DNA from 3 places in the Coprobacillus sp. genome. Region 3 is predicted to be linked to each of the others. Evidence: predicted binding sites of a transcription regulator. Region 3 holds the regulator's gene; each other region holds the start of a gene.

Region 1 (6,395 bases), on a different contig from region 3:
TTTATTTTTGATAAAGGGATATGATGTGATTCTATAATCTCAATGACTTTATTTGATAAGTTTGATTCATTAAATTGATAAGCTGAAAAATTAACATGTACAGATTTTATATGAATATTTTCTTTTGATAAATGATTTATAAATTCACATGCTTTTTCAAGAATCTGATAAGTTATTTCTATAATAAGACCAGTTTCTTCAGCAATTGGAATAAATTCATTAGGATATAATGGACCCAATGATGAGTTTGGAATTCTCACTAGAGATTCAGCAAAATCATACTTACCAGTTTTTAAATCAATAATAGGTTGATAATAGAGTTCAAAACTCTGTTTGGCTATTTTATCCTTTAATATCTCAATAATTCTCTCTCTTCTATTGATGCTGTTCATAATATTTTCATCACAGTAATGGACTTGCTTCGATGAATCACGTTTAGCTTGAATAACAGCATATTCTACAGCATTCAATATCTTTTCGGCTGTTGTAGCACTTTGAGGATAAGTTGCAACTCCAGCAACAGTGGAAACATAAAAACTATAATCTTGAATTATCCAGGGAGAGATTGTTTTTTTATCAAGTAGATCAATAATTTGTTTTACCAAATGACGTTGTTCATGTTGAATTAAAATAGCAAATTCATCACCATTAAAACGATAAACACTATTTAATGGTGCAATGGAAGATAAAAACTCTGAAAATTTAACTAATAATTCGTTTCCCATAGCATGTCCATATGATTCATTAATCTTCTTAAAATCTCTAAGAGAAATAACAAGCAAAACAAATGGATCATGACCATATTTTTCAATTAATATTTCCATCATTTGAAATAGTTCAGAACGATTAGGTAAATTTGTTAAAGAATCTAAGGTTAATTGCTTATTTTGCAAATGAAGATAAATAATTAATAAAGCCATAGTGGCTGCTGTTCCAGAGAGGATAATATTTGGATAAATTTGTTGAATAACAATAACAGCAACTGCAATAAGTGGAAAGACACTAAGTATCTTGTAAATATGATAATTTATTTTTTTCTTATTGATAATCACAATGATAAGACAAAACAAACAGTATAAGTAAAATAACAAGTAAGTTATAAAAATAAATGAACCCTGATTGTAAACACCTTCAGATGATAAACTAAACAATATATGTGAAAAAGGATTGGAAAGGACAATAAGGATATAAATAAGTCCAGGCAAGGTTCCTAACCACATTATTTTTGATAGTTTTGTATGATTGTAAATAAGAGTTGATGAATATAAGAAATAAATCATTCCCATTAAAGGGGTGAAAATAAAGTAAATAGTCGTCACAAGTTCTATCATCCAAATTGGAAAAATTTGAGTATAAGTCAACATACAAGTTGATAGAATATTAGTAGATATAGCGAGAAATGTGACTAAAAAACAGGCCTGAAATAACTGATTTGTTAACGTTGGTAAATTGCTTCCTTTTCTAGAGTAAGACCATATAATAAGAAGAATGATAATTGATATACATTCAGGTATAATATTCCAATACAAGATATCCCTCCTTGTCATTTAAGATATTCAAACTATAAAAACCCTTCTTAATGCTAAGAAGAGTCTATCTGTTATTCAAATGCTATACAAACAGGTGCAGGTAAATCTATTGTTGAGTCGCTCATAAGTAATTTTTCATTATCTTCATCAAAGGTTAATACTTGTAATTGATTATCACCTTGACAGCCAACAATTAAGAACTGATCATTAATAATATGAAAATCTCTAGGACCTTTACCAGTATGAACCATATACAATAATGATATTTTACCAGATTCTTTATTGACACGATACATCGCAATACTATCATGACCGCGATTAGATACAAATAAATGTTCACCAGTTGATGTCATACGAATAGCAGATGCACTTGAGAACCCCTTGAAATGTCTAGGAATACAATGAATAGCTTGAATAAGAGTAAAACGGCCTTCAGAGTATTTAAAAACCATAATATTATTCGCAATTTCATTCACAAGATAAGCAAAACGACCATCATATGAAAAAATCATGTGACGTGGTCCAGAACCAGGAATAACATTGAGAGTATAATCAGCATCTTCTAATAATACCCCTTGATGAAAGCGATACATAACAACTTTATCTGCACCTAAGTCTACAGAATATACAAATTGTTTATCTGGTGTAATACCAACATAATGAGTATGGGGTCCAGTTTGCCTTTTTAAAAGATCAGGTCCAAGTCCTTTATGTCTTACAGCAGAAATTTTCTGAGTTATTGTTTTGTTATCTAATTGATAAGAAGCTGTTGCACCAATATGATAATTTGCTGCAAAAATATAACAGAGAGTATCATCAACACATAAATGTGTATAAGATCTTCCACTAGAATTATAATTATTATTAAGAATTAATTCATCTTTATAAATTGAGAAACTCCCTAATCCTCCACCATCATTCAATGAACTGGCATTTTTATATGCAACATATAGAACATGATCTTTAGTTATCATATACGAAGGGTAATCCTGCGTGACTATCTGCTGAACACGTTGCATCTCAAGTGTCTCTTCATTAAGTCTCATGATATAAATTCCCTTATCATTATTTTTTCCATAACTGGCAACATAGAATGTTTTCATAAGTAAACCCCTTTCATAAATCTATTTTAACACAATAATATTCTATTTACTAATATAAAAAAATGTACTACAATAAATATAATATAAAAGAAGGAGTGATCGTTATGGAAGATAAGTTATTACTAAGTTTGTTACAGAAAAATGCAAGGATGAAAATTACTGATCTAGCGGCCGCCTTAGAAGAAACGAAAGATAATGTTATTGATAGATTAACAGAATTAGAAAAAGAAAAAGTCATTTGTGGATATCATACAATTGTTAATTGGGATTTAACTCATGCTGAAATTGTCACTGCCTTGATTCAAATCAATGCAAATCCAGAAAGAGAGTATGGTTATGATAGAATCGCAAGTCGTATTTATAAATTTGATGAAGTCGATACAATGTATCTCTTAAGTGGTAGTTTTGAATTTGTAGCTATAGTCAAAGGGAAAACAATGCAGGAAGTTGCTCACTTTGTAGCAAGTAAATTAGCATGTTTAGATGGTGTGACAGGGACATCAACATTCTTTGTATTAAAACAATATAAAAATAATGGTGTTGTTTTAATTGAAGATGAAGATGGTTCTAATGATAGATTGGTGGTGACTCCATAATGGATTATGAAAATATGTTGAGTGATCGTGTTAAACTTATTAAGCCTAGTGGAATTAGAAAATTCTTTGATTTGGCCTCACAAATGGAGGGAGTTATTTCTCTTGGAGTTGGAGAACCAGATTTTACAACACCTTGGGCAATAAGAGAAGCAGCAATATATTCTATTGAAAAAGGACGTACTTTTTACACTGCTAATCGTGGTTTATTAGAATTACGTAAAGAAATATGTAATTACTATAAAAAAAGATTTCAGGTATCATATCATCCTGAAAAAGAATGTATTGTCACTGTGGGTGGATCTGAGGGAATAGATATTGCTATTCGTTCAATTATTAATCCAGGTGATGAAATGATTGTTTTAGATCCAGGGTATGTTGCTTATGCTCCAGGTGTTGAATTGGCAGGAGGAGTTCCAGTTGCTATCAATCTTCGTCATGAAGATCAATTTAAATTGACTCCTGATTTATTAAAGGCTGCTATAACTCCAAAGACAAAAGCAATTTTGTTAAACTATCCGTCTAATCCAACTGGTGGATTTATGACAAAAGAGGATTATGAAAAGATAGTTCCTATCCTAAAAGAGACTGGAATTATTATTCTATCTGATGAAATTTATGCAGAAATAAGTTATGAAGAGGAATTTTGTTCAATTGCATCATTTGATGAAATTAAAGATCAAGTAATTATTGTCAGTGGTTTTTCAAAGGCACATGCTATGACAGGATGGCGTTTAGGTTATATTCTTTCCAATTCTGTTTTGTCTAGTGCTATGTGCAAGATTCATCAATATGTTATTATGTCAGCCCCATCACCAGCACAATATGGTGCCATTGAAGGTTTAAGACACTGTCAGGAAGAAGTTATGAAAATGCGTGATTCATATAGAACAAGAAGAAATTTTCTTGTGAAAACATTTAATGATATGGGATTAGAAACATTTAAGCCATTAGGTGCATTCTATGTTTTCCCATGCATTCAATCAACAGGACTATCTTCAGATGAGTTTTGTGAAAAACTCTTAGAAGATCAAAAGGTAGCATGTGTACCAGGAACAGCATTTGGACCAGCTGGTGAAGGATTCATTCGTGTTTCATATGCTTATAGTATTGAGGAACTAAAAATCGCAACAGAGAAAATAAAAATATTTGTTGATAAAATAAAGAGTCGTTAGACTCTTTTCTTGCTTTTCAATCAGTTCACCATGAGTTCATCTCGATTGTATTAAATAGTGGTAAGGAGATTGTGAAATGTTGAAGAAAGATAAAATAAGATTATTGGATAATAAGAGATTAAAAAAGAATATTCTTAATCAAGTTGTTAAAAATCCAATTTTGGAAAATGTTAATAGTTTATTACGTATGGAGCAGCTTTATGAAGCTGGGATTAAAGAAATTCGAACAAAATTGGAGATACTAGATTCTGAATTCAAGGTGAAATATGATCATAATCCTATTCATCATATTGAGTCTAGATTAAAAAAGCCAGAAAGTATTATAAAAAAGGCGATAGATAAAGATGTGACATTGACTGAAAAAGAAATTATGCGTCATATACATGATATTGCTGGAATTCGTGTGATATGTAATTATATAGATGATGTCTATGTTGTGGCTCAATTATTGATTAATCAAGATGATATTAAGCTTATCAAGATAAAAGATTATATTCAAAATCCAAAAGATAATGGTTATAGAAGTTTGCATTTAGTGTTAGAGGTGCCTATATTTTTAGCTGAAGGTGTACAGCCTATTCATGTAGAAGTTCAATTAAGAACAATAGCTATGGACTTCTGGGCTTCATTAGAACATAAATTAAAATATAAAACTGATAATAATGTTCCTGAAGATATCAAAAAAGAATTAATCCAGTGTGCAATGTCTATATCAGAGTTAGATTATAAAATGCAAAGTATACACAATCGTCTGAATAATGATTCAGAGATTCAATAAACTGAGATATTATTATAGATATCTCTTTTGTTTGACAATATTTTCCATAATGATATAATAATAGTAACGATTACTATTTAAAAGGAGGATAATGTATGAGTAAACATTTAGGAATGGATATTCGTGTACCCATAGAATGTGATAATCCATCAATTCAAAGAGATGAAGAAAAATGTATTAAGTGTGGTCAATGTAAGAATATCTGTCAAGATTATATTGGTGTTCATGGAACGTATAGCCTGGAAGATACATTAGACAGAGCAGTATGTATCAATTGTGGACAATGTGCAAATGTATGTCCAGTCTCAAGTATTCATGAAACTTATGAATATCCTTTCATTCAAGAAGACATGAAAAATTCTGATAAAATTATTATCTTTAACACATCACCATCAGTAAGAATTGCCTTAGGAGAAGAGTTTGGTATGGAAGATGGAACTTTTGTAGAAGGTAAAATGATTGCTTTATTAAGAAAACTAGGAGCTAAATATGTTTTAGATACAAATTTCTCAGCTGACTTAACTATTCTTGAAGAAGGTACAGAATTAATACGTCGCCTAACAAAGCAAACTAAGCCTTTACCGCAATTCACAAGTTGTTGCCCAGCTTGGGTAAAATATTTAGAAATTTATCATCCAGAAATGCGTAATCATCTTTCAACTGCTAAGAGTCCAATTGGTATGCAAGGGCCCACAGTAAAAACTTATTTTGCTAAAAAAATGAACTTAGATCCAACTCAAATTATTAATATAGCTGTTACACCTTGTACAGCCAAAAAATATGAAATCAAAAGAGAAGAGATGTGTGATGCTGGGAAATATTTAGGAATTGATAATATGCGTGATATGGATTATGTGATTACAACAAGAGAACTGGCAAAGTGGGCTAAAGAGGAAAATATTGATTTTACATCTTTAAAAGATTCAAAGTTTGATTCACTAATGGGTGAAGCAAGTGGAGCTGGTGTTATTTTTGGAAACTCAGGTGGAGTTATGGAAGCAGCACTTCGTACTGCTTATGAAATAATGACAGGTGAATCAGCTCCAATCAATTTGCTTACATATACGCCTGTAAGGGGATTGGATGATGTTAAAGAAGCAAGTGTAGATATGAATGGTATAACAGTAAATATTGCAGTGATTTTTGGTACAAAAAATGCAAGTCAATTTATTGAAAAGATGAAGACTGCTGATAAAAAGTATCACTTTGTTGAAGTT
Region 2 (6,395 bases), on a different contig from region 3:
CCAAAGTTCCTGAAAAATCTGATCAACAGTTACAACTTTGCCTTTATGTTTACATAGTAACCAAAGAATTGAAAATTCTGTTGGTGTTAAAGAAAGTGTTTGATTATTTAAAATACATTGGTGATTATCTTGATCAATTGTTAAAGCACCAATTGTCACCATATTCTTTTCTTCTTTTGGAGTCATCGTTTTATAACGACGTAACTGTGCTTTTACACGTGCCATTAATTCCAAAGGACGAAATGGTTTTGTCACATAATCATCTGCCCCAATTGTTAAACCCGTAATCTTGTCAATCTCAGTTTCTTTAGCAGTCAGCATAATAATTGGAAAATTATAATTTTCTCTTATTGTCTGACAGATTTCTAATCCACTAATATCCGGTAACATAATATCTAAAATAGCCAAATCGATATCTTGTACATCAACACATTGCAATGCCTCATTTCCAGTATAGAACTTATAAACTTCAAAACCATCATTTTTTAAATATAATTCAACTAAATCAGCAATCTCTTTTTCATCGTCAACAACTAATACTTTCATGTATTCACCCCATTTTTCTACATTATACTACATTATTTATGTGAATTCTTTAAGAAACTCTTAAGAAAAAAAGGATTTGTTACATCAAATCCTTAAAAATAATATCTATAACTTCAGCAAAGCCATCATCTTCACAATCTGCAACAATCTGATAAGCTAAATTTTGAATTTCTAAATCGGCATTAGCAGGTGCAAAAGCATAAGGAAAATGTTGAAACATCGTTAAATCATTCATACCATCTCCTATGACAACAATTTCATCTTTTGATAAATTTTTAAGCTTAGCAACTTTTTCAAGAATAAGTCCTTTTTGAGCATTTTGATCTGTCACTTCAACATTATCAGAAAAAGATGATAAATATGAAATCATTGGGACAAATTGAAGTTTTTCTTTAGCAGGAGCAATTTCACTTGCATCCAATGAAAAGGCCTCAACTTTAATAATTTCAAAATCTTGTTTTAAAAAGTCATCAACATTTCCAATTGCCTGCAAAAAGTTACAAGTTGAATTTTCAAACTTACCACCCTTGTCATATTCACCATAAGGTTGATGAAAAAAATTGACGCATCTTTGAACAAATAAATCTCGCACTCTTTGTGGCTCTGTCGCATAAAAACCTTTTGTTGTAAAAACCATATAAGGGATTGATGCATCGTCAAATATTTTGACAACATCTTTATAAATTGTTTTCTGCATATAACATTCCATCAAGATATTGCCTTTTACATCCACATACTGTGCACCATTACCTAAGATAGCCTCACACTCAATTCCTAATTCATGAATAATTTGATAGACACCATTATAATCTCTACCTGATGCTATAGCAAACTCTATATTATGCTCAGATAATCTCTGTATTGCATTTCTATTAGGGATGCTGACCCCCTTTGATTTTCCAAGTAATGTTCCATCCATATCACTAACAACTAATTTAATCATTGTCTACCTCCTATTTTTATTAGCATATCATAATTTTTTAATCTCTTTAAAAATTTACTTAAATTGAAATTTTATTTTTTAGCACTCTTATATTGACAGTGCTAAAAATAGTGATATAATATAAGTGTAGTTAGGGAAGGTCCCTAATGAGGTAGTTAATTTCATTTTCAGTTATACTGAAATCTAATTGTTAAAGAAATAAAAAAAGAAAGAGGCGATGTTTTATGAAATTCCTACCTGCATTTAATGATATGTTTGATGATTTATTCCATGATCCATTTGATTATTCTTCAGTTGACAGTATGCGTACAGATATTGTTGAAAAGGATGATCAATATATGTTGAATATGGAACTTCCTGGTTATAAAAAGGAAGATATTCAACTTGAATTAAAAGATGGATATTTAATGATTAATGCAACAAAGAACTATAATAATGAAGAAAAAGATAATGATGGTCATGTCATTAGACGTGAACGTTATAGTGGAAGTTGCAGTCGTAATTTCTATGTTGGTGACAAGATTAAAGAAGAAGATATTCAAGCTTCATTTGATAATGGAGAATTGAAAATTGCTCTTCCAAAAGATACAACTCCACAAATTGAAGATAAAAAATTTATTCCTATTCAATAGGAGAAAAGGTCAGTTGACTTTGAAGTCAACTGGCTTTTTCATATATTTTTTTCTTGTTAGCTTCGTCATAATAAAATGAACCACCATTATTTATATATCCAAACAATGGGGTTCATTTCACAAAAATAGTTTTATTTTTGTCAAAAATATGAATAGAAGTTCAATTAATCAATTTTTTCAGATTGTTTATTTTGATATTTTTCATAAGCGATTAAGAATGGTGCATAAATGACAACACAAACGACAATAGCTATGAGTTGTGAGATAGCTCCCATGATATTTCCACCAGTTGCTAAAAATCCCATTAATAATGGTGGCATTGTCCAAGGAACTTCTAGAACAACTTTTGGACAGAATCCAACAACAGTTAAGAAATAACCAATTGTTAAAGATAGACATGGGGCTAAAATAAAGGGTATTCCTAAAATAGGATTTAAGACAATTGGCATACCAAATGTCACTGTTTCATTAATATTGAATAAACCTGGAACAACTGATAATGTCGCAATAGCACGATTATCTTCACGTTTACCAAAAATAAATATAGCAATAACAAGAGATAATGTTAATCCTGAGCCACCCCATTTTCCAAACATCTCTAACATTGTTAAATTGAGAATATTTGGAATATCTTGTTGCCCACTATATGTGGCAGAAGTATAAGCAGCAGTATTAGCATATAACAATGATCTAAAGATAGATTGATTAATCGCTTCTACCATGTTATTGCCATGAATACCAACTAACCAAAATAATGAAATAATTACAAATAACAACAAAACAGCAAGTAAATTATTCCCAATAATATTTCCAAGTGGATCCTGTACTAACTGAAAGATAACATCATTGACATAATGACCAGAAACACTTTGAATGATAAATCCTAAAGTTCCTACAATTGTGACTGTTAAAAATGCTGGTATTAAGATTTCAAAAGATTTAGCAACACCTGGTGGGACTTGATCCGGCATCTTAATTTTCAATGCATCCATTTTTCTTAAAAATCCAAAGATTTCTAATGCAATAATCCCAACAATTAAGGCCGTAAATAGACCAGTGGCGCCAGTATAACGAGATGAAATTCCACCAAAATCAGCAACAGTTGCCCCTTTTGGTAAAAAGTCTGAAACAACCTTTGTTGTTGAGTCTGCAAGCGTAACTGTTTGTCCAGCCATTCCATAAGTATTTGGAGTGACAACCATCCATGAAACAAATCCTAAAACGGCACTAAAGATTCCTGATTCTCCATTCATTTCACCAATTTCTTGTGCAACAAGAATAACAATACCAATTGAAATACAAGAGATTGTTGCAAATTGAATAGCAGAGAAAATAGCATTCAATGGTTCCAACACCATAATTCCTGAAATTAATCCCCCTAAACCTTGAGGTGCTCCATTTACAACTCTGTCATTAATAAGTACATTTGTCCACAAAACACCAATGGCTCCAGCAATAGTTGCTGGCATAAAATTTTGAAACGCATTTTTGATAGCAGACAAATATTTATTCTGTCCACACCATGCTCCAACACGTCCTAGCTTATCAGCAAAAGCATCCATATTCTTTCCTCCCTCTTTTGAATATACTTCTATTATATGTTTTTCGACAAATCTCTCAATATTATAAAGGACCTTAGGCACATTGTTCCCCAATTTATCATCTTCTTTTTTCAATATAAGAAACACTGTTCCATAAAAGAAAAAAATAGAAATCAAAGACTTCTATTTTGGTGCTTACCCACATTTGGGTGAAAAACAAAAAGGAAGAATTAATTTCATTGACAAATTCAATGATTTTAAAACTTCCTTATTTTTATATACCTAATATAGAGAAAGAATTTCTATTTCCCATCCTCTACTAATTCTCTAGCAACATCATCTTTAATAGTAACACCTGCTGCTTCTAATTCTGCAATCTTTGCTGCAAATTGTGGTAAGTATTTCTTATGTGCTAATAACAATTCATCTAAGACTTGTTTTGCTTTTTCTCCTGATGGAATTTGTGGATTTAAAATAAATGCCTGTAATGCCATTCCATAATCTCCTGTGACTGCTGCTGCTTCAACACAGTGTTCCATGTTCTTCATACATTGTAACCATCCTTTTTCAGCTGGTTGTAATTCTCCAAAAGCGATTGCTTTTGCTCCTGTTGATCCAATATATGCAGAGACTTCTACTGCACAGTCTGCTGGTAAATCTGGTACTGCTCCATTATTCTTTGTTGTGACAACAATGTGTCTATTGGCATTTGAATAGATTGATGCAATTGTTTCACATGCTGCATCTGAATAATGAGCTCCTCCACGTTTTGCTAATTGTTCTGGTTTATGATCTAAGTTTGGATCTTTATATAATTCAAACAATTCTGCTTCTGTTTGTTTCACTTGTTGTCCACGTGTTCCCACTTCTGGATCACTGTATTCTTCTAATCCATGTGCTAACATTTCTTGTTGACGATAGTAATATCTATGATATCCACAAGGTAACATTTTCATTGCATCTAGCTGTTCTTTAAAGAATGGAACTTTGTGAATATTAACAGGAATACCGCTATCTTTACCTTCATACATAGCATCAATAATATCCTGAGTCACTTCTTTTCCATTTTCATCATAAACTCTATGCCAGTGGAAATGATTTAATCCAGCAAATTTATAAGTTAATTGATCTAATGTTTTCCCAATTGTTTCTGGTTCTTTCATCATTGCACTTACTGGCACATTACATAATCCAATAACCTTATCCCATTTTCCATATTTCATAACTGCTTCTGTAACCATTCCACTTGGATTCGTGAAGTTGATTAACCATGCATCAGGACATAATTCTTTCATATCTTCAACAACACCTAAGATCACTGGAATTGTTCTAAAAGCCTTGAAGATTCCTCCAGCACCATTTGTTTCTTGTCCTAGCATTCCATAAGAGAAAGGAATTCTTTCATCTTTAATACGAGCATTCAATAAACCAACACGGAATTGAGTTGTAACGAAGTCAGCACCAGGTAATGCTTCTCTTCTGTCTAAAGTCATATGAACTTTGACATCATAAGGAGATGCATCCCACATACGTTGAGCCATAGCTCCAACGATTTCCATTTTTTCTTTACCGTCCTCAATATCTACTAACCAAATTTCTCTGATTGGAAGTTCATCATATCTTTTGATAAATCCCTCCATTAATTCTGGAGTATAACTACTTCCTCCACCAATTGTTACAATTTTAACACCTTTTGACATATCAATATTCCTTCTTTCCTTTTGATACCACTATTCTATAGTATCTCTTTAAATAAACAATATCTCTTACAATACTTTGAACAGAGTTCCTCAATTTCAACTCTTTAAAACAATAAAAAAAGAACAGTGTTTCACTATTCTCTATTTGAAATCGTATATAGAACTGCCCCTAAGAGATTGGCATCATTATGATACTGACAACTTTTAATCTTCGTTGTCACCAAAGATGCAAAACGTTTAGGAATGAGCTCTTGGTACATTTTTTGAATCTTTTGTATAAACCATTGTTCCTCAGAAATTCCCCCACCAATACAGATAACCTCAGGATTATAACAAAGTGTGATGGTATTCAAAACAAAGATGATATTTGTACACCATTGATTCATGGCCTTTAAAGCATTCTCTTCATTATTTAAATATCTTTCACATATTTCTGTTCCATATTGTAAAGGTTCATTAGCAATCTGATTATAAATAGTAATTAAAGCTGACATCGAGGCATAACGTGAAGCACTGACAATTTGACCATCTATCATTGCAAATGGTAAACAAGATAATTCTCCTGCAAGATAATCATGTCCCTGAATAGCACCATTTTCATCACAAAAACAACCACCGATTCCAGTTCCAATTAAAACATAAGCACTCGTTTTTGTATTTTGCCCTTGTCCCAATTTTAATTCACATAAACCAGCAGCCTTTGCATCATTAATAGTAGCTGTGGGTTTATGCAATCTTTTTTCTATTTCCTGATTAACATATGTCTTATACATAATTCTGACATTTTTAGCTGCTTCAGACATCACCTGAGAAGTTTCATCAATAACTCCTGGAGCACTGACACCTATCAATTCAATTTCATTAAGATTATAGATATCAGCACATAAATAATCATAAAAAGCTTCAACAGTTTCATATTTTTGTGTTTCTTTTTTCCATTTCTTAATAACTTTCATATTTTTATGAATTAAAGCATATTTGATAAAAGTTCCACCTATATCAATTCCCAAATAATACATAATAATTCTCCTTG
Region 3 (6,395 bases):
TAGAATGTTTAGATTTGATATTTGATTATATAGACTTAAGAATTTGTTTGAATAGAGAAAGCAATAAAATAAAAATATTGTCAATGTTGAATTTGTTTTGTGAAGAAGATAATTGGAATTTTCAAATTATTGATTTATATAATACGAGAATTAATGAATTGAAAAATTATATAAATGGTACATCCAGTATACAAATAAGAAGGAAAATTTATAGGAATATTTTTCGATAAAATAAATAAAAATGAAAGGAAGATGCTGATGAAAAACCAGAAGTTTGTTAATAAGAAGTTAGTTATTAATTTGTTGATAATTACAGATGTTTTATCAATATTAGGTATTATTGCTATTCTTTTAAATTCTGAGTTATGTAATGGAGCTATTTGGTTGGGATCCATAATATTTTTTGTTTGTTATTCGATAGGAGTTACTTTCTATCTGGGTGTTTGTGATTCTAAAATAAGGAAATGGATTGTATATATTATTGATTTAATCAGTTGGCTATAAATGCTTTTAGAATATTTAGTTAGATTTATCAAAAAATATAACTCAATTTAATGAATCTATGTTATTAAAAGATTTTAGAATTTGCTGTCTCAAAACCACTTAAATTTAGACCAAGAATAACATCAGATATGTTTATCAGATTGATTCTTCTGTTTATGATACTGATAAGGAATATAATATTGATAAATATATCTGCATAAGTAAATGACTAATAATAGTCTAATGATTCTTAACGAGCGTTTTATGGGATTCTATCTTGTATCTATAATGAATGAGGCTTTTCAACTTAATTTTTGTGATACTCTTACGATTGGGACTATTCATCAATTTCGTTTGGATTTTAAAAATTACAATATTGCAAGGCAATGTACTATAACAATGTACTATAACAATGTACTATAACATTGCTTTCTGATTTATATTAAATTACGTAGAAATTGAAGAAGGTGGAATACTGTATTTAGATGTTGTCTTTTTAAATCATGTGAATATTGTTGTCTTTGCAATTTATGATTTGTATGGGGGCTAATCTATTAAAAATATTTTGAGTAGTACAATAAAAAATATGATAAAAAAATATACATGTAGATGGCTTGGAGCACAGGAACTTAGTGATTTCTGTGGAATGATAATGGGAGTATAAAACGGTCTTCTATCAGTTCTGTGATAATTAAAATATGGGAGAAACACGATACATGATTATAGGATAATTGTTATGGAGTATGGAAATTATAAGTAAAAGAATGGAGTCTAATAAATTGGAAAAACTTAAAATAGCTATTATATGTATTTTATTTGTTTTGTTAATAGTTACTGGATTCCTGGCGTTACCATCTTTTTTTTGATAGTATGCCTCTTGTACTTCAAGTTGGAATGATCTGTTTTGATATTGTTGTATCAGGAACTATGTACTATATAATTAAATATAAATTATAAATGATTTTGAATATTTTTACTTGATTTCTATCGGAATTATTATCATATATAATTTATTTATTAAATGTTGTTCTTATGAGAGGGGAAAATGAAATTTAGTGATTGGTTTACATATATATTAGCATTGCTACTTTTAGGTTCAAGATAAGTGATTCCTTTTCAAGATGATACTATTTGATTTATAATATTATTTCTATTGTTGTTGCTATTGGGATTTTTATTTATGGTAAAAAATGAATCTGATTGATTTTTAAAACATTGACAATAAACGAAAAAATTGTTATTTACTTCTTTGCGCTTGGGAACAGTTATTGGCATAGTCTTAATTATTGTATTTATTAATATTTGATCACTTTAAATCTTCATAAAATAGTAAGTCAATAAAGATATCAAGATAATTGCTCTTTGTACTGTTGATTTTACAAATAGGGATTATAAATGTATAGTGAATAAGAGGTGAGAGTGAAGGTGATGATGAGTTATTTTGGTGGTGCAATGACTATAGCATGTTTTTGCTTATTTATACTTTTATTAAAGTTTTTAATTTTAAGGTCATTAAGGTCTATTTATGGATAGTTGAAATGACTATTCTATGGTCAACAGTCATGCGTTTTTTAGAAAATGAAGTCTTAAATCTAGGTACATTGCTTGTTTTTCTATTTGTTCAAGGGATGCTTATTTATTTTATCAAGATTGATTATCGAAAAGATGTTTGTCGAAAGGATATCTATTTAAAAATATTATAAAGTCATTTTGTTCCACTGATTGTAATGGGGATACCAAAGGTGAAGGAAGAAGTTGATGAATTTATAAAGACATTAGATGACCTATTGAGAAACTCTGATCAAATGAAAAAAAAGAGCTTTTTACTTTTTTGTATATGATGCAGGATATATATATAATCAGGCTTTATTTCTAAGAAAGTCTGATATGTATCTTTTTATTGAAGATAAAGAGTTTTTAGAGTTAGATGTTGAAGAAAATGGGAAAGGTGGTAGTGCTACATTAGCAAGGAATTTAAAGGGATTATGGAATAGAAGTAGTGCCATTAGAAAAATCGCATCATATCAATGTGGTATCACAGCTGGTTTTATGAAATCTTTAGCTACTATTGCTTATTGGAAAGGTGTTGCATTATTTGGACCTGCAATCGCTAACGCTGCGTTATATATTGGTGGTGTAGCGTTTATGTGTGCAGCAGTATTAGGAGTTGGAGTGGCTGTATTATATTTAGATAAACATAGAGTATTTTATTAATATATGGGGGATTTATCCCTCATATATTAATAATTATAAGGAGGATACTTTTTTATGAGAACATTCAAATATTTTAAACTTATATTAGCTTGTTTAGATTTGTTTTCTGCATGATTGTTATATATTATATATATTCCTGTTTTGTTGTTTATATGTGTTAGTTGCTAGTTTTTATCTATGTGTATTTAGTAAAAAATAAGAACTATTATAGGAAAAACTCAACTATACGATTGGTTCGAAATGATCCGTTCGATGATTGTTAATGTTCTCATTGTGTGGTTTAGGTTTAGCAGGATTTTGTTTTTAGAACTGAAAAGGATGCTACAAGATATTTTTACTTATTTTATGAAACAACAAAAAGAACTAAGGAAAACGTATTTAAGAAACATCCTGTTGATATTCATATATGTATTGATCTCTTTTGTTTATATAAAGGGGAGTGCAGAGTTGATAACTGAATTGAATTCAGTTATTTTTGTTTTTTAGCACAAAAGTGTTGACAGTGCTAAAAACATGAGTATAATAAAATTAGCACAAAGATAAAAGGAGTGCTAAAAGGAGGTTGTGATATGCTGAGTGCACGACAATTGCTTATATTCAAGTGTATTGTTGAAGAGTTTGTTGAAACAGCTGAACCAGTTGGTTCAAAAACACTTATGACAAAGTATATGCTTCCTTATTCAAGTGCGACAATTCGTAATGAAATGTCATTTCTTGAAGAAAATGGATATTTAGAAAAAACACATACGTCATCAGGACGTGTGCCCTCAACACAAGGGTATCGCTTTTATGTCAATACATTAATGCAGCCTAATGTTGATGACGATGTCAAAAATCAAGTTGCTATGATTCTTGGTGACCGGCATCGCTCTTTAAATGAGATTATTCAGGAAAGTTGTCAAATTTTAAGTGAACTTACTCATTTGACTACAGTAGCTTTAGGTCCTAATTCTGATTATGAACGATTGCAAAATATTACACTTGTTCCTTTGACAGAGCATAGTGTGACAGCAATTATTGTAACAGACAAAGGGCATGTTGAAAATCGTATTTTTAAAGTTAAGAATAATGCTTATTTAGAAGATTTAACAAGTTGTGTGAATGTTATGAATGATTTGTTGGATGGAACACCAATTAATCAAGTGGCTTATCGCTTGGAAAGAGATGTGCGGCCAATATTGAGTGCTCGAATTAAAGAACATGAAGTTTTATTCAATGCGTTTTTAGAATCATTTATGAAATTCGCCAATAGTAATGTTTATTTCTCGGGTAAAGAAAATATGTTGTATCAACCTGAATATAATGATGTGAATAAACTTAGACAGCTGGTCTCTGCTTTTGAGAATTCACAGTCATGGAAAAGTTTAGAACCTATTGCTATTGAAGAGGGTGTAAGTGTAAGGATTGGAAGTGAATCACCCATTGAAGATTTAAGTGATGTCTCTGTCATCAGTGCATCGTTTAAAACAGGCAATGAATCCAAAGGATCAATATCGGTTATAGGGCCAACACGTATGCCTTATGAAAAAGTTGTTTCTTTGGTTGAGTATATTTCTAAAAGTTTAGAAACAGTTTTGCTAAGCAATGATGAAGATGATGAATAGAGGTGAAAGTATGGCAAAGGAAAAGAAAGAAAAAAAAGTTGATGAAGAAGTAAAGCAAGAAGAAACAGAAGTTGTTGAAGAAACAGCAACTGATTCACTTGAGGATAAAGTTGCAAAGCTTGAAGAAGAAGTGAATACATGGAAGACGGATTATTATAAAGTTTTTGCAGATATGGAAAACTCAAAGAGAAGGTTAGAAAAAGAACATCAAAACTCTATGAAATTTATGATGCAAGATTTTATTGAAGAATTACTTCCTGTAGTTGACAATTTTGAACGTTCTTTGAATGTTCAGGAACCGAGTGAAGAAATTCAAACATTCTTAAAAGGGTATCAAATGATTTTTGATCAGTTAATGGCTATTCTTGAAAAGAATGGTGTTGAAGCGATTGAAGCTCAAGGTAAGGAATTTGATCCAAATTTCCATCAGGCTGTGATGACAACCAACGATGAAAATTTTGATTCAAATATCGTTGTGGAAGAACTTCAAAAAGGTTATAAATTGAAAGATCGCGTTATTCGTGCATCTTTAGTTAAAGTTAATGAATAGTTATAAGGAGGATTTATATTATGGGAAACAAAATTATTGGTATTGATTTAGGTACTACAAACTCATGCGTAAGTGTGATGGAAAATGGAGAAGCAAAAGTTATTGCAAATCCTGAAGGATTAAGAACAACTGCATCAGTTGTTGCATTCAAAAATGGAGAAATCGTTGTTGGTGAAGCTGCAAAACGTCAAGCTGTTACTAATAAAGATACAGTTATGTCTGTAAAAAGACATATGGGTACAAATTATAAAGAAAATGTAAATGGTAAAGAATATACACCTCAAGAAATCTCTGCAATGATTTTACAAAACTTAAAAGCAACTGCAGAAGCATATTTGGGTGAAACAGTTACAAAAGCAGTTATTACTGTACCAGCATATTTCAATGATGCACAAAGACAAGCTACAAAAGATGCTGGTAAAATTGCGGGACTAGATGTTGAACGTATCATTAACGAACCTACTGCTGCTGCTTTAGCATTTGGTGTTGATAAATTAGATACTGAACAAAAAGTATTGGTATATGACTTAGGAGGAGGAACATTTGACGTTTCAATCCTTGATTTGGCAGATGGTATGTTTGAAGTATTAGCGACAGCTGGAGATAACCGTTTAGGTGGAGATGACTTTGATGAAAAAGTTATGAACTGGATTGTTGCTGAATTTAAAAAGGATCAAGGTGTTGATTTGAGTGCTGATAAAATGGCAATGCAACGTGTTAAAGAAGCTGCTGAAAAAGCGAAAAAAGATTTATCAGGAGTTATGCAAACACAAATTTCATTACCATTTATCTCTGCTGGTGCAGCAGGTCCATTGCATTTAGAATTAACATTAACAAGAGCTAAATTTGATGAATTAACTAAAGATTTGGTTGTTCGTACTGAAGGACCAGTGAAACAAGCATTAAGTGATGCTGGTATTTCTCCAAGTGAAATTGATCAAGTTTTATTGGTAGGTGGATCTACTCGTATTATTGCTGTACAAGAATCAGTGAAAAGATTACTTGGAAAAGAACCTAACAAATCAGTGAATCCTGATGAAGTTGTATCTATGGGTGCAGCTATTCAAGGTGGAGTTATTACTGGTGATGTTAAAGATATCGTTTTATTAGATGTTACACCATTATCATTAGGTATTGAAACTATGGGTGGAGTTATGACTGTATTAATTGAAAGAAATACAACAATTCCAACAACAAAATCACAAATTTTCTCTACTGCTGCAGATAATCAGCCAGCTGTTGATATCAATGTATTACAAGGTGAAAGATCTATGGCTAAAGATAATAAACAATTAGGTTTATTTAAATTAGATGGTATTGAACCAGCTCCAAGAGGTGTTCCACAAATTGAGGTTACATTCAGTATTGATGTTAATGGTATTGTTAATGTTAAAGCGAAAGATATGAAATCACAAAAAGAACAATCTATTACAATTCAAAATTCAACTGGATTAAGTGATGAAGAAATTGATAGAATGGTAAAAGAGGCTGAAGCTAATAAGGCTGAAGATGAACAAAAACGTAAAGATATTGAAACAAGAAAT

The links. The regulator HrcA, encoded in region 3, represses chaperone genes, less so after heat shock. The targets are predictions, from matches to a motif close to TTTTAGCACTNNNNNNNNNNNAGTGCTAAAA.
Region 1: a site for HrcA is predicted at 2,657-2,687, ahead of AC5M21_RS03635 (lactonase family protein). Genes of this name have one in related genera too.
Region 2: a site for HrcA is predicted at 1,566-1,596, ahead of AC5M21_RS06920 (Hsp20/alpha crystallin family protein). Genes of this name have one in related genera too.

The regions. Positions count from the first base shown of each region.
Region 1 covers NZ_CFJNYH010000006.1:36,610-43,004, reverse strand. The annotation lists gene AC5M21_RS03640 (putative bifunctional diguanylate cyclase/phosphodiesterase) at 1-1,529, opposite strand, end outside; gene AC5M21_RS03635 (lactonase family protein) at 1,601-2,632, opposite strand; gene AC5M21_RS03630 (Lrp/AsnC family transcriptional regulator) at 2,737-3,228, shown strand; gene AC5M21_RS03625 (aminotransferase class I/II-fold pyridoxal phosphate-dependent enzyme) at 3,228-4,400, shown strand; gene AC5M21_RS03620 (GTP pyrophosphokinase) at 4,477-5,178, shown strand; gene AC5M21_RS03615 ([FeFe] hydrogenase, group A) at 5,274-6,395, shown strand, end outside.
Region 2 covers NZ_CFJNYH010000015.1:19,095-25,489, forward strand. The annotation lists gene vanR (VanR-ABDEGLN family response regulator transcription factor) at 1-546, opposite strand, end outside; gene AC5M21_RS06915 (Cof-type HAD-IIB family hydrolase) at 626-1,489, opposite strand; gene AC5M21_RS06920 (Hsp20/alpha crystallin family protein) at 1,714-2,121, shown strand; gene AC5M21_RS06925 (PTS sugar transporter subunit IIC) at 2,286-3,683, opposite strand; gene AC5M21_RS06930 (6-phospho-beta-glucosidase) at 3,965-5,362, opposite strand; gene AC5M21_RS06935 (ROK family protein) at 5,497-6,381, opposite strand.
Region 3 covers NZ_CFJNYH010000020.1:30,384-36,778, forward strand. The annotation lists gene AC5M21_RS08530 (hypothetical protein) at 1-230, shown strand, start outside; gene AC5M21_RS08535 (hypothetical protein) at 259-504, shown strand; gene AC5M21_RS08540 (hypothetical protein) at 2,022-2,186, shown strand; gene AC5M21_RS08545 (hypothetical protein) at 2,371-2,697, shown strand; gene hrcA (heat-inducible transcriptional repressor HrcA) at 3,267-4,301, shown strand; gene grpE (nucleotide exchange factor GrpE) at 4,312-4,851, shown strand; gene dnaK (molecular chaperone DnaK) at 4,872-6,395, shown strand, end outside.